Regions from separate parts of the Lysinibacillus sp. Ag94 genome, predicted to be linked through region 1. Evidence: riboswitches for the same ligand, from Rfam matches in the RefSeq annotation. Region 1 holds a riboswitch; the other holds the start of a gene.

Region 1 (7,293 bases):
ACGCTTTAAACCATCTAATGCACCGTCTAATAATTTGCTTGTAATAAATTCGTTGAAACGACCAACTACTACTGCTATTTTTAAATCCGTACCAATCAATTGTGCTTCAAATGTTTTAACCATTGTTCTTTTCTCCTTTTATATAGACATTTTATTTTCTTCCATTATTTGTTGACTACGATAAGTGGCCAATGCTTCTATGGAAATCATTTTTAAATGATGTAGCGCTGCGTATTTAACAAGGTCATTAAAGCGTAGCATTTTGCCATTGTCCCCCATAATTTCACAAATAATGCCCGCAGGAATACTATGACACAGCTTGGCCAAATCAATTGTAGCTTCTGTATGTCCTCTACGCTCTAATACACCATTTTCCTTTGCAATTAACGGGAATACATGACCGGGTCTACGAAAATCCGCAGGTTTCGCTTGTGGTTCTAGCATTTTTTTTATAGTCATTGCCCGTTCAAAGGCACTAATTCCAGTCGTTGTGTCTACATGATCTATACTAACGGTAAATGCCGTTTGATGATTATCTGTATTAATACTAACCATAGGCTTTAATGCTAATTTTTGTGCAAGCTCCTGTGAAATCGGCGTACAAATAAGACCTCTTCCATAGGTCGCCATAAAGTTAATCGTTTCTGGGGTCATAAATTCCGCAAGTGCGAGTAAGTCCCCTTCGTTTTCTCGGTCCTCGTCATCTACTACAATAATCATCTTCCCTTGTTTTAAATCCTCTAATGCTTCTTCAATTGAATGTAGCAATATCGCCACCTCCAGCTCGTAAAATGTATTAGATCCATTATGCCTCGGCATAATTGCGTCTAAAATTTTGCAGATATTTGGACTCTAATAGAAGTTAAAACCCGTTTTTTGCTAAGAAGTCTCTTGAAATGGTTGGTGCTTCCTGTCCACGCTTAAGTTGATGCAAAATGTATTTTCCAACTAAATCGGTTTCAACATTGACGAGATCACCAATTTTTTTCATACCTAAAATAGTTTCCTTGTATGTGTGAGGTATCAGTGATACTGTGATACCGTTTTTCTCGACATGGAAGAGGGTTAAACTCGTTCCGTCGATTGTAATAGAGCCCTTTGGTATACAGTAGCTCGTTAACTCCTTCGATAGTTCAATATCAATATAGACTGCATTTGCTAATGTTCGCTTGCGCACTATTTTCCCTATCCCGTCTACATGTCCGGATACAAAATGACCACCGAAACGTCCATTAGCCGACATAGCGCGCTCTAAATTTACCGGATCTCCAACTAAGAGCTGCTGTAAATTTGTTGCGCTCACTGTTTCAGGCATTACATCCATCGTTAGCTCTTGTTCATTAAAATGTATCACTGTTAAACAAACACCATTGACCGCTATACTGTCTCCGAGCTTTACATCCTCTACCATTTGCTTTGAAATTACGGTAATTTTCATACTTTGCCGATCACTTTGCATGGTTTTTACGGTACCAATATCCTCAACAATTCCTGTAAACATTTTTTCACCTGCTTTCAATCATTTAATAAATTTCCGTTCAAACAAAAAACCCCTTAAATGAAAGGGGTTTGGGAGTTCATCTTAAGACGTCAACAAATAAACCTTATGGATATAATATTTTTTCCATAGGCTGTCATCTCATCGTTCTTCTCCCATCCAGACTGTCACTGTCGGTTTTGGATTCGCACCAAATCAGCTTGCGCTCACGGACTTTGAATTTCTTCATCACCGCCGATTGGGAATTTCACCCTACCCCGAAGAACTACTGCTATTCAATTTTTTAGCTAAATAAAACAAAAACTACTTCCCGCTATAAAATGGGAAGTAGTTAACATAAAAGCATACTTAAAGAAACCTTATAAACTCAAGCGAATTTAAAAAGCTCATATACTTTTACCCTTCTCCCATCCAGACTATAACTGTCGGTTTTGGATTTGCACCAAATCAGCTTGCGCTCACGGACTTTGAATTTCTTCATCACCGCCGATTGGGAATTTCACCCTACCCTGAAGGATATTTTTATTTAGCTATTTCTAACGATAACACTATTTTATTTTATTATCCAGATAATTCTTAATAGAAATTTTTTTCTCTACCTAATTTCGCTTTCATAAATTTGTACTAACGTTGGTTTTTTTCTTAAATGAAGGAACCTCTAGTCATTTAGCACGTTACTTTATAATGGCATTTTTTTATCTGCTTAACATTAACAATGAACGCAACAAATATGATTAGATTCCCTTCTCACATTGGAGGTTTTTTTATTGCAAACCATCTTGAAAAAAAAATCGTTTAACAAAGTCATATTTTATACTTTTATCGCAATTTGCTTTATCGCTTCTGTTTTTTTCGTTTATCACAATGAAGGATTTTATGACCGTCCAATTGCAGAAGTTATAAAAACAGAATTAAAAGAATCAAATCTTGTAACGGATATGTATGAAAATGATGATCATTTATATACTCAGCAAATTACAGCTGTATTAAAAAATGGTGAAAAAAAAGGTAAGCTTATTCATTTTACCAATGAGTATTCAGCATCTGGAGCCTTTGATCAAGAGTACCATGTTGGACATAAATTATTTGTTTCTATAAAAGCAAATACAAACGAAAATGGAGATTTAACTGGGACAATTTTAGACGTAAAACGTGATCAGTTTGTCTTGATAGTGGCGTGGATTTTTATCGTTGCTTTGCTGATTGTTGGGAAAAGACAAGGGTTATTTTCTATCATCAGTTTAATTGTAAATTCTCTTGTCTTATCCTACGCTTTAGATTTATATATACATTCCAATATAAATTTGATAGTTATTAGCGGGGTATGTGTTCTTTTATTTACGGTCATTTCTTTAATTCTCATTAACGGCTTGAACGAGAAAACATATGCGGGGATTGTTGCAACACTTATCGGAACATTTATTTCGTTATTGATTAGCGCTGTAGTTCTGTGGATCACAAACGAGAACGGAATTCGATATGAAGAGATGCAATTTTTAACGCGCCCATATCGGGTAATTTTTATGGCTGGGTTATTTATTGGAGCACTAGGAGCTGTAATGGACGTCTCCATCACAATGGCTTCTTCAATGTTCACTTTATTTGAGCAAAACCAAGATCTATCTGACCAGGCACTGAAAACCTCAGGAATTGATATCGGGAAAGACATTATGGGAACGATTACAAGTATTTTGTTTTTAGTTTATATTTGTGGCTCAATCCCTATGTTGATTTTATATTTGAAAAACTCTTATCCATTGGGGCAAACACTTTCCATGAACCTTTCATTAGAATTAGCTAGAGCCCTAGCAGGGGGAATCGGTGTAGTCTTAACGATTCCGATCAGTTTATACACTTCTATTTTTTTCATTAATCGAAAGAGGGCAAAATAATGATGAATGTATTAGTATGGTTAACTGCCATTTTATTCATATTAATGATTGTTATTGGTGGGAAAAAAGGTGTACGTTCTTTTCTATCTTTATTTTTAAACTTTGGAGTGCTCTTTATAACTATCTTTTTAATGACTAGTCAGAAAAATAGTCCGATTATATTAACGCTCATTGCCTGTACCGTCATTAGCTGGATTAGCTTATTTTTTATTAATGAAATGAGCAGTAAAACGGTAACTGCATTCATTTCTACAATGATTACGATTGTAATTTTATTACTATTCATTGTTTTTGTAACGGAGAAATCAATGATTCGTGGATTCGGGGAAGAATCCTCTGAGGAAATCAGCATATTTTCCCTTTATATTGGCGTCAATTTTGTGCAAATTAGCGCTTCCGTTATTATTATGAGTACGATTGGGGCAATTTTGGATGTTGCTATTTCCATTGCTACTTCTATGCATGAGATTCTTCATCATAATCCTTTCATTAGCAGAAAAAAATTATTTACATCAGGTTTAAGCATTGGAAGGGACATTTTAGGGACAGATACAAATACATTATTTTTCGCTTTCTTTGGTGGTTATTTAAGCTTGTTCATATGGTTTAAAGATTTATCTTATTCAATTGGCGAAATCATTAATTCTAAAGTATTTACCACTGAACTTATTATGATATTTTGCGCAGGTATTGGCATCGCACTCATCATTCCTATTACTTCCTCGGTAAATGCCTATTATTTAATAAAAAAACGAGATACAACACAAGATGTTGCATAATAATTGTACCTGTCACCCTGTTCAATACCAACGGATGGCAGGTACTTTTTGTCCATTCAACTACATAATAATTTTAAAGATGATTTCGTTATTGATTTTAACGCATTTTTCGGTACAATATTTACCAATGAAGGTACCTTACTCCCTTTCATCAAAAAAACATTTACCCTTTAGTAAAAAAATTATTCATCTAGGGTTATTTACAATACGCTGTTTCATATCCTGTATAATCATGTCATTATTTTTTGAATAGGCAGTAACATTTTCAAGAAAAAAACGTCTTTACAACTAGATTATAAAGGAGAAAATTTGTAATGAAATATATTATCTTTGATTTTGATGGAACACTGGCAGATTCTACAGCAGTGTTTACATCAGCTTGGAATACGATTGCTCAAAAATATAAATTTAAAGGAATAGAGTTAAAGGAAATCGAATCATTAAAAAAATTATCTATAGCGGAACGCAGTAAATTATTCGACTTTCCAATGTATAAATTGCCCATGATTTTACCACAGTTTTATCGCTTGTATCGTCAGTCATTAAATGATGTTCATCTTTATGATGGCATTAAAGAAGTCCTTTTGGAAATTGATAAAAGAGGCTATAAAATCCTTATTATTTCCTCTAATTCACAAGAGAATATTTTAGAATTTCTAAAAATGAACGGCATTCATTGTGTATCAAATGTTCTTTGTTCAAACCGTATTTTTGGAAAAGATAAAGTAATAAAAAAATTTTTAAAGGACTCTGGCATTACCCCTTCTGAAGTTTTATACATCGGCGATGAGCAAAGAGATATTGTAGCCTGCAAAAAAGTGGGCGTGCCAATTATTTGGGTTGGTTGGGGATATGACGCTATTGAAGTTATATGCCAAGAAGATCCCGAGTACAAAGTAGCTACACCACAAGAGATTTTAAATATTATCTAAACGAATAGGATCATAGCGATTAAAAAATCGCTATGATCCTATTGTAGTTGAAAAAAAGTATGGACTTTCGGCAAAGTGAGGGGGTAATTACCGTGCGGACTGGGCACTTTCCTAGGGACGTCAAAGGAGCCGCTTTACTTGCAATGCTCGCTCCAAGGTCTCCGTTTTTTGTGCGAAAGCGAAGCGGCAGCGGCACCGAAGTTGGTCACAAAGCGTTATCATAGGATGTAATGGTCGTAGCCTTCGTTCCTCTATCTCTAATCCACAAGGAATCGCCCAATCTTCACTCTAATTTAATGGATAATACGAAAGCGAAGCGACAACACTAAATACTTATGTATGAAAAGTGTCAGCGATATTTCTTTTCTGCAGTTTTAACAAAAAAAAGACACATTGTAAGTGTCTATGAAAAAAACTAGGGCTTTTTCAAGTTGGCTACATATTTTTTGGCTGTTCTGATCTCAATTGTAAGTGAATTTTTGCTATAGCTAGCTTTAATTAAAAATGGTACGTTAGTTGTATTATGAAATCTAAAATCTAAACCACCATAGGAAACGGTAGCGTCTCTTCCTTTTGGAACATACCCGACATCCAATGAATGGTGGTGACGTTCTACAAATTTCACCGGTATTTGATCAACCGCGTTAAATAAGGTTGAGGACGTTTGACAGATACCTCCCCCAATGCCCATCACAACCTTTTTGTTGATAATCTCTGGTGCAGGCTGATAACCATTAACTTCATCCCTAGGTCCAACAACTGTATTAAAGGAGAAATAATCACCGCTTCCAACGATAACATTATTAATGGCCTTCGCAGAAAGTTCAATATTTTTATTTCTTCCTACATCATGAGTATTAAAATAAGTTGTATAGGATCCAACAGCTACGTCTTCTAAATACGGAATGTCTTCAAAATTATAGCCGCTTTCTGTAACAGATAGGGGCAACTCCACTTTACCACCAGTTGCTGATGCTTCTAATATTCTCTCTACTAAGTCACTTTCTTTTAAAACAATTAAAGGACTACCTTTAATTACTTTTCCTTGATCATCTAGCTTATCGAGTATCATCCGCTTATCATAGCCGGTTGCTTTTTCATTTCCTCGCGCCAAATCTTTTGCTAATTGCTTAATTTGTTCTGTATACGATTGTCGATCTCGTTCGTAGTCCATTTCCTTCGGTGCAATTGTTTGGATGATAGCTTTTGTTGAAGGGTCTTCGATTTCAACCACGACGGGCTCTGCTTGTTGTAAGGTAACAGGCTTTTTTACATCATCCGCTTTTTGCTCTGACGCTTGAATTTGTTGTTCTTGTTTTTTCTCATCTACATTTTTCCCCTGACAGCCAATTAGCCCAACTGTACAAATAATGGATAATGTGGTTATCCACTTCTTTTTCAAATAAAACACCTACCCTATCGATATACTACAGAGACATCTTATTCGTGTATTGCTGATAGTGTGTTTCATTTCATCATTTTTATTTGTTTATAAAAGGGAATCATTTTTTCATTTTGCATATTTCACTTTAAACCTAAAGATCAATACTATATAAATCCAATCATAAATAAAGATTGCAAGCGAAATAATAGTAATCAAAGGCGTTCTAAAATACAAATAAAAGCAAACTGCCGCAAACACAGTACCGATCATTTTACAAACGGCTATGCCCATCGATTGTCCACTTAAGTTCCCTCTCTGTATGAATAAGGCGATAAAAAGCCCTGACATCATCAGATTTTGGAAAAATGCTGCATATATGCCTGCTGTATCTTTGAATTCATGCATCAGCGCTAAAATCGTGAAAAAGCTTACTACGAGTGTTATGAAAAAAGATGAATAAAATACCTTTCTCGGAATAACTTTTTTATACTCCTTATAACCATAAAGTAAAAATTGCATCAGAATGAAGATATCCAAAAGAAACCATAGGAAAGTAAGGATCCTCATCAAATCATTTAACGGAAACATAAATGAAAAAATAAATTCCCATGAAATATTGGCACAAATTGCAGCCATAGGCATGCCATATCTCTTATCCTTTATTCCTTGTTTGATGATTAATATATATGTAATAATCCAAAATAGCCACATGCCAAATTGGCTGATCAATATGAATTTTTCTTGCGTCATATCTACAAACTCCTTCCCTCTAATTATCATTCTTCGATACTATATGTGAAGAAATCTA
Region 2 (7,293 bases), 230 kb from region 1:
ATTGAAGCCAAGATACGAGCGAAGTTACCCCGTGTGATATCCTTACCTGCAATGGCTTGTTTCGATGCTGTGTTTGCACCTAGAACTGGTAGAGAGTATTTTGTAGCCAGTTGGTAGTTTTTGTCACCATACCATGTAGTATTAGCTTTCGTTGAAGCTAGTTCTGATGGTTTGAAGTAACGGAATAGGATAGTTAACATTTGGTTTTCCGTTAAGTTAGTGTACGGTTTAAGTAAGTTTTCGTACTTGCCTGTTGATGGGTTTTTCACGTTTAGGTATCCACTGATGATACCGATGTTGACTGCCCACTTAAAATCCTCAGCCCAGTATTGGTTTGCATTGTAATCAGCAAACTTTGATACATCAACGTTTCCCGTTGTTGGCGGTGTTACTGGAGGTGTTGGCGTTGGTGTTGAAGCTGAGTAGTTTAAATAACTTGATGCTACATACCCCTTTGTCCCGTCATTTCTTTTCACAGGATACCAAACAAAATGGTTTTTCTTCGTTGATACTTCTTCATATTCAAAAGGTCCCGTAATGGTAACAATTTCACCTTCACGTAAAGTACCCATAGCAGTACTATCCTTAGTAGGTCTTGTCCTCAATGTTACATTAGTTGTTGTTGCACTAACTTTCTGATTTGTTTTAAAAAAATACTTTGATTTTGTTAATGGTACATCAAATTTATAGTTCATCGCTGAAAATTTAATATTTTCCCTGCTGTTAGAATCATATTGAAAATGTTCGCGTTTAAAAGGCAGCTCTGTTAAGTCTATTAATTCCAATTTCTCAATAATTCGGAGAATTCTTTCTTGATAGGCATTTGCATTTCTTTCATCAGTTGCTTGGACAATTGGACTATTTACTGGTTTAGTACCGTTATAAGCCATGATAGCGAAGTACCAATGTTCCAATACATCTCTTTCCCCACCGTTGATGCTAGGCAAATCCTTCCGCTTAAACATATCATCTAGAGTCTTTACACCAGCTTGAATATTATAGACAATATCGCTTTTTAGTCTATCTTGATCGTAGCCAGCTTGATTTGTAATTTGCATAATGCCAATTCCATTATCTGCTGTCACAATCGCTTTACCATTACTATCGAAATGACGCCAATTTCCACTTTCACCTTCCGCTATTGCCTTCACAATTTCAGGTGGAACATCATAACTCAGTGCTGTTTCGGTTAACAAACAGTTCATTGTGGAATAGTCAGGGTTTACATTCGACGCCGAATCATACCCACATGTATTTGCAATATTATTAGCTAATACATTTTTATCTATGTTTATAGATAGAGAGAGGGTACCAATGGCAATCACACTAATCAAAGGTTTCAATATCTTTTTCATATGTGATTATTACACTTCCTTTCATATTTTTTAAAGATAAAAGATTCAGATATATGTTATCATAAACCCAATATTTGAGATAGGGGTAATAGTCAACATTTCCTTCATTTAACATTTTTGAACAATAAATGATAGCTCAAACATATATTGTTTAATTTTAATTCGGTGTAAAGTTTGTAAATAGCGATTGTTGGATTTTTACTTTTTTTGTGAAATAGGTAAGCTTCCTAAAGTCCATTGAAACAAGCCCAAGCAAAATCTATCAACTCTTACAAGCTCGTTAAATGGCTCTATAAACTTGCTACAATTGTTGTTGTAAGCTGACTCAAAGTTGAAACAATAGAGTTACTTGGAATCTAAAAGCAACATACCAAAATGTCAACTTCGTACTTTAGTGGTATATAAAAAGAGGGAGGAATTGCCTCCCCTTATGTATGATGTTATAGGTATTGCTCTTAGCAAAAGAACCATCTTTCTTCGGAACCTTTCTATCAACCTCAATCAAACCTGCTAGTTCTAAATTCTGAATCAATGCACGAATACTTCTCTCATTACACAAACAACGTCAATAATCTCATTGTTGAATACAGTTGCAGGAGCATAACCAAACATCTTGCCTACGATATTTCAGATACACAACGAGCAAATTCAAATACACTTATAGGTAATGTATCATCCGTTGAGAAAAAATTAGACCTCCTTCTCCTCTCGATTGTATTGTAGAAGTGGTTTCTTACATATATATCACCCACTATATCTTTTAAGAAATTCCTTCGATTGAGATTCGTCAATATCTAGTAATTGTGTTACCTTAATACCATCTTGTTAGGTCAGTGTATATTGCTTAAATTCTGTAACTCTTTCTCATCTAAAAAATCTGCAATTGCAAATTTAAGCAACAAAAAACACCTCCTAGACTTTAACAGTCCAATGAGGTGTCATTACTTGAACACTATCCTAAATCATACTTTATTCTCGAAATTAACTCATATACATAGAACGCTGATGATGAATCCATTTACGCATTGTTGTAAATAGTAATGCCATGATGATGGTAATTAAAATACCTTTCACAATGTTAAATGGCAAAATACCAGCTACGATCATTTTATATAGTGAATCACCTACAACAGGCTCCATACCTAAAAAGTAAGTGTACATAGGTAAAAATACAACATAGTTAAGAATGCTCATTCCTACTGCCATTACAATTGTTCCAGCAGCTAAACCTCCGACAAGGCCTTTAACTGTTTTGGAGCGATTAAATACAAAGCTCACTGGTAGAATAAATAAAATACCTGTTGCAAAGTTCGCGATATGTCCTACCGGTACTCCCGTTGGCGTGCCTGAGAAAACCCAGTCCAACACATTTTTAAATAATTCTACTAAAATACCGGCTATAGGTCCCATAGTAATCGCCGCTAATAATGCTGGCATATCACTAAAGTCCACTTCCAAAAACGCTGGAAACGGCGGAATCGGGAAATTAAAAAGCATTAATAAAAACGAAATACTACTCAGCATGCCAATCGTAATATAAGATTGAAGTTTAACATTTTTCTTCATTGAAAACTCTCTCCTCTTTGCTGATTCAATCTCGCAAGAAGAAAGGTTACGACCTAATCGATCATCATCATGAAAAAACCCTTATGCAAAGAGCATAAGGGAGAATAGGCAAGATTAAAAAACGCCATTAATTAACTATTTTCTGAGCATACGCTGTGTGAAATCACATCGAAAAAACGCTCGTAAATAGTTAAATTCATAACAATGAATGACGATCGTACCTCCATCTTCTCCCATCCAGACTTTAACTGTCGGCCTTGGAATCGCACCAAGTCAGCCATGCAAAAAATTTTTGCACAGGTCGCGGGCTGAAGAGCCTTTCGTAAATATGCGAGCTAATATGTCCTAAAAGAAACATTAGCGATTTACAACTCTATTACCGCCGGTCGGGATTTTCACCCTGCCCCGAAGATGAATCATTATTTTTTTGTTTCATAGCCTTACTATAATGAATTATTAGAGAAAAGTAAATAGCTTTGCTTAAAAAAATCCGATTAAACTTGTATGCTTTAAGCACATGAAAAGTAGCTTAAGTCCATATTAGAGACACTTCTGTACAGGATGCTTTGCTTTCGCTAAAAAAATTCCAATAATAAGAGCATTCACGCACATATAGCGGCGAGAATGCTCCAAAAAATTTCTTTAATTCTATTTTTGTTGTTAGGCTGTTTATGGCATATATCGTTTATTGGCTCCTACAGGCTTTGGCAAGAATTTTTTTAAATCAAATCCTTCCCAGCTTTCCTGTACAACATTGTCTAGACGTATTTGTTGTTCAAAACTTGCAGCAGTAAGCATCATAGCTTCTATCATTTGAGTTGCACGAACAGTATCCATGGTCGTTAAATCAAGCGGCTCATCAAATGTAACAATAACACCTTCTGCTACTTCTTTCACACTGTATGTTATATTTTCCGGTACAACTGGAACGTATACATCATCATTTTTATTTCGCATAACGGTAAGCGCTTCTGTAACAGTGGAAAAAGTTTTACGAGTATCGGGTGATAAATATTCAGCTCCATTTTCATCTTTATATAAATAATAATTAAAGTGATTTGCGCTTGTTAAGGTCATAGACTTACTTGGCTCTTCATCCTTAGAAAATTTGTAGGCTGTACCATCAGAATTTTCAAACTCAACATCTTTATACTCTGAATCTGAGAATGTATCCTGTAAAGTATCTAAATATTCATTCGTATCTGCTGAAGCAACATCATAATCGTTTTTCTTCGGCAAAACATGAACGAGTTTATCGCCCTTCTCCTTCAATTCTCCTTTATATGGATGATAGTTAGTAAAACCATTTGCTTTTTCATCAATTTGCGGCGCATACTTTTCATACATTTGTAATGTTGTAGGCTTTTTCTTCGGAAAATCAGTAGCTACTCGTTCATTTGGAATGATATACGTCATCGGCACGCTTTTCTTATCACGATTGGCCAAACCAATATGAAATACTACTGCATCTGTTAAATCTTCCGCATAAACAGATGATCGTAGAGACATGATCCTTGAATGTTCTGCTACGATGTTGTTGGATTCCATCATCTTATCGTGGTTGATAGAGCTTTTCGCTACATGATCGTCTGGCGATATTGAATATTGAGAGGTTTCAGGCGCATTAGCCTGGTCTATTTTTGTATCATTATGATTTAGCAACGTCGAGCCTGTAAATACTGTCAAAGCGAAAACTGCTGCAACACTCATAAAAATTGGCCATTTATGAACTTTCTTCTTTGTTGCTGTCTCTGTACTTTCTTGTTGTGGAGGATTACCGTGTTGTTGCTCTTGTGCTGTTATTTCATCATCTATTGGTTGTTGTATAGCTCCTTGAAGATGAGCATTATCCTGCAAGCGAGCATCTGTCAATAATCGATTTAATATTTCTTCTTTTGAACGGCGGTCAGAAAGCTTAGGGGCATTATTTAATAGATGCTCAAGTTGGTCATCATCAAATTGGTTATGTGTCATTGCCATTTCGCCTCCTGTTCTCTAACCTGTTGTAGCTGCTGCCTTAAAAATTTAATAGCACGATGCTGAGTGGTTTTTACCTTCGCTTCTGTCCAATCTAGTATTTGTGCAGTTTCTGCAATCGATAAATCTTGAAAGTAGCGCATAATAATGACCATTTTTTGGTCACCAGTACAGTGTTCAAGTGCTGATTGTACCTGCATAAATTCATCACTGGCCTGCAGCACGTCTTCCGGTGATGGTGTGGTTGAATGTAGCTGTTCCGTTTCCCAATCAAAAAAATCAAGTGAATGTTTTTGGCGTACAGCCTGCTTTCTAAAATGATCAATAGCGACATTTTTAGCAATAGCAAAAAGCCAAGTCTTTTCGCTACTATTTCCTGCGAACTGATCATATGAGCGCAAAACGCGAACATAAACCTCATGCGCTAAATCCTCAGCAAGTGTACGGTTTTTTACTAAATAAATAAGAAACTGGAACACATCTTGATGATATGCATCGTATAATCGATGGAACACGGAGTCATTCAAAGCACTCCACCCCCGTTCTCTTTATATTTGTCGTCTAAATGTCCACAGAAGTTACATCCAATTAATACCACTCTTTATTAATATGAATCAAAAGGTAAATAAAAGGTGAAGGTAGTCCCCTCTTTTAGCACACTATCTACCATAATATTGCCCGAATGTGCCTTGACAATATTTCTAGCAATAGCTAAACCTAGGCCAGTTCCGCCTTTAGAACGTGTACGTGCCTTGTCTGCTTTATAGAAACGTTCAAAGACATATGGTAAGTCCTCTTGAGGGATACCATGCCCTGTATCCTGGACAGATATTTTGGCAAAGGTTGGCTCCTGCTCAACCTTCACTGTTACTGACCCTTCATCAGTATGACGGAGAGCATTATCCACTAAATTCGTTAATACTTGTTCAATTCGATCCTCATCTATACTAATCGAAGCTTCGTCATTAAATTCACTGTCAAATATTAGACGAACATGTTTCTCTTTTGCAACCTGTGCAAATTTTTGAGTAATACGTTCAAATGTCGAATTAATTGGAAGCTCATCCTTGTACAGCGTCATATGCCCCGATTCCATACGCGCAAGATCTAATAAATCTGTTACGAGACGTCCCATACGTTTCGATTCATCATAAATAATTTTTGTAATCTCATTACGTTCTTCTTGATCCTGTATAAAATCATCATCCATTAGAGCCTCTGAATAACCTTGGAGCATCGAAATTGGCGTCCGTAGCTCATGAGACACATTGGCAATAAAGTCTGAACGTAGTTTTTCTAAACGATGCTGCTCCGTCATATCACGAATAACCGCAACCGCTCCACGTATCGATTCCTCACTATAAAGAGGACTAATCGTAAACGTATAGTAACTGCCATCCATTTCAATTTCTTCTTCAAGCTTATCCTCAAACATCAGTACATGATCAAGCATATGATAAAGCTCAGGCGGAATTGGCTTCGCACTTTGTGACCCCTTATTGACAAACCACTTTTGCATTAAACGATCCGCTGGTGGATTACTTAATAATATTGTACGATCACGATTAAATGTAATAACTGCGTCTGTCATCGATGTTAATATATTGGAAAGCTGTTCATTTTCTTGATTGATCACTTCTAAATTGTGTTTCAATTGACGGCCCATTTGATTAAAGGCAACTGCAAGCTGGCCAATTTCATCATTTTGTGTAGTCGGCATTTTCGCTTCAAAATTCCCTTTAGAAATTTCAAACGCCAGCTCACGCATTTTACGTAATGGTGACGTAATACGTGATGAAAGGAAAAACGCAAAAAATGTCGTCAACACAAAGGCTATGAAAGCTGATAGAAAGACAATTTTCGTCGTCTCTTTCGATGTTTTATGCAGCGCATCCGGACTTTGATAAATAAAGACAGCTCCGTGTACAGCATTTTCCACATTTAGCGGGAAACCGAGCACAACATACGATTCCAATTTTTCTTCGTCCGTGGAAGATGGCATCATCATTTCCTTAATAATCGGTTTATCTGATTGAAAAACTTCTTGGAACGATTTATTGGCTAAAATCATATCCTGTATTTCTTTTTTATTGACACCTTCCTGCATAGCGAAAGAAACTCTATCATGGTTAATAGCAATAAGTGCATTTGTACTTTCAGGTAAAATATCTTTTAATAATTCCGAAGTCGACTCTGCTGTTTCATTATCATCTACTATACTTGCAACTGTTGCTGCTGTTTGACGCAAGGAGCTTTCTGCTTGTTGCATATGGTAATTCTGAAGAAACTCAAGCATTAAAACCGTGAAAACAAACAATACAAATGAAACGAGAAGCAATATGGTTACCCATAGCTTCCCGACAACACTATTCCATATTCTATTCATTGACAACCT

What was found. Region 1 has a riboswitch for FMN ahead of ribE (riboflavin synthase). Riboswitches for the same ligand answer to the same signal wherever they lie in the genome.
Region 2: it holds a riboswitch for FMN, as region 1 does, so the genes downstream of both, MY533_RS05710 (ECF transporter S component) here and ribE (riboflavin synthase) in region 1, are expected to answer to the same signal.

The regions. Positions count from the first base shown of each region.
Region 1 is NZ_CP096780.1:1,505,552-1,512,844, reverse strand. It holds gene ribE (6,7-dimethyl-8-ribityllumazine synthase) at 1-123, opposite strand, end outside; partial or broken gene ribB (3,4-dihydroxy-2-butanone-4-phosphate synthase) at 178-768, opposite strand; gene ribE (riboflavin synthase) at 863-1,501, opposite strand; FMN riboswitch at 1,642-1,767, opposite strand; FMN riboswitch at 1,894-2,019, opposite strand; gene MY533_RS06805 (YibE/F family protein) at 2,266-3,390, shown strand; gene MY533_RS06800 (YibE/F family protein) at 3,393-4,169, shown strand; gene MY533_RS06795 (HAD hydrolase-like protein) at 4,484-5,101, shown strand; gene MY533_RS06790 (VanW family protein) at 5,517-6,503, opposite strand; gene MY533_RS06785 (transmembrane-type terpene cyclase) at 6,612-7,235, opposite strand.
Region 2 is NZ_CP096780.1:1,275,288-1,282,580, reverse strand. It holds gene MY533_RS05715 (SH3 domain-containing protein) at 1-1,355, opposite strand, end outside; gene MY533_RS05710 (ECF transporter S component) at 2,337-2,921, opposite strand; FMN riboswitch at 3,143-3,338, opposite strand; gene MY533_RS05705 (RNA polymerase subunit sigma) at 3,591-4,895, opposite strand; gene sigX (RNA polymerase sigma factor SigX) at 4,892-5,425, opposite strand; gene MY533_RS05695 (ATP-binding protein) at 5,503-7,284, opposite strand; gene MY533_RS05690 (response regulator transcription factor) at 7,277-7,293, opposite strand, start outside.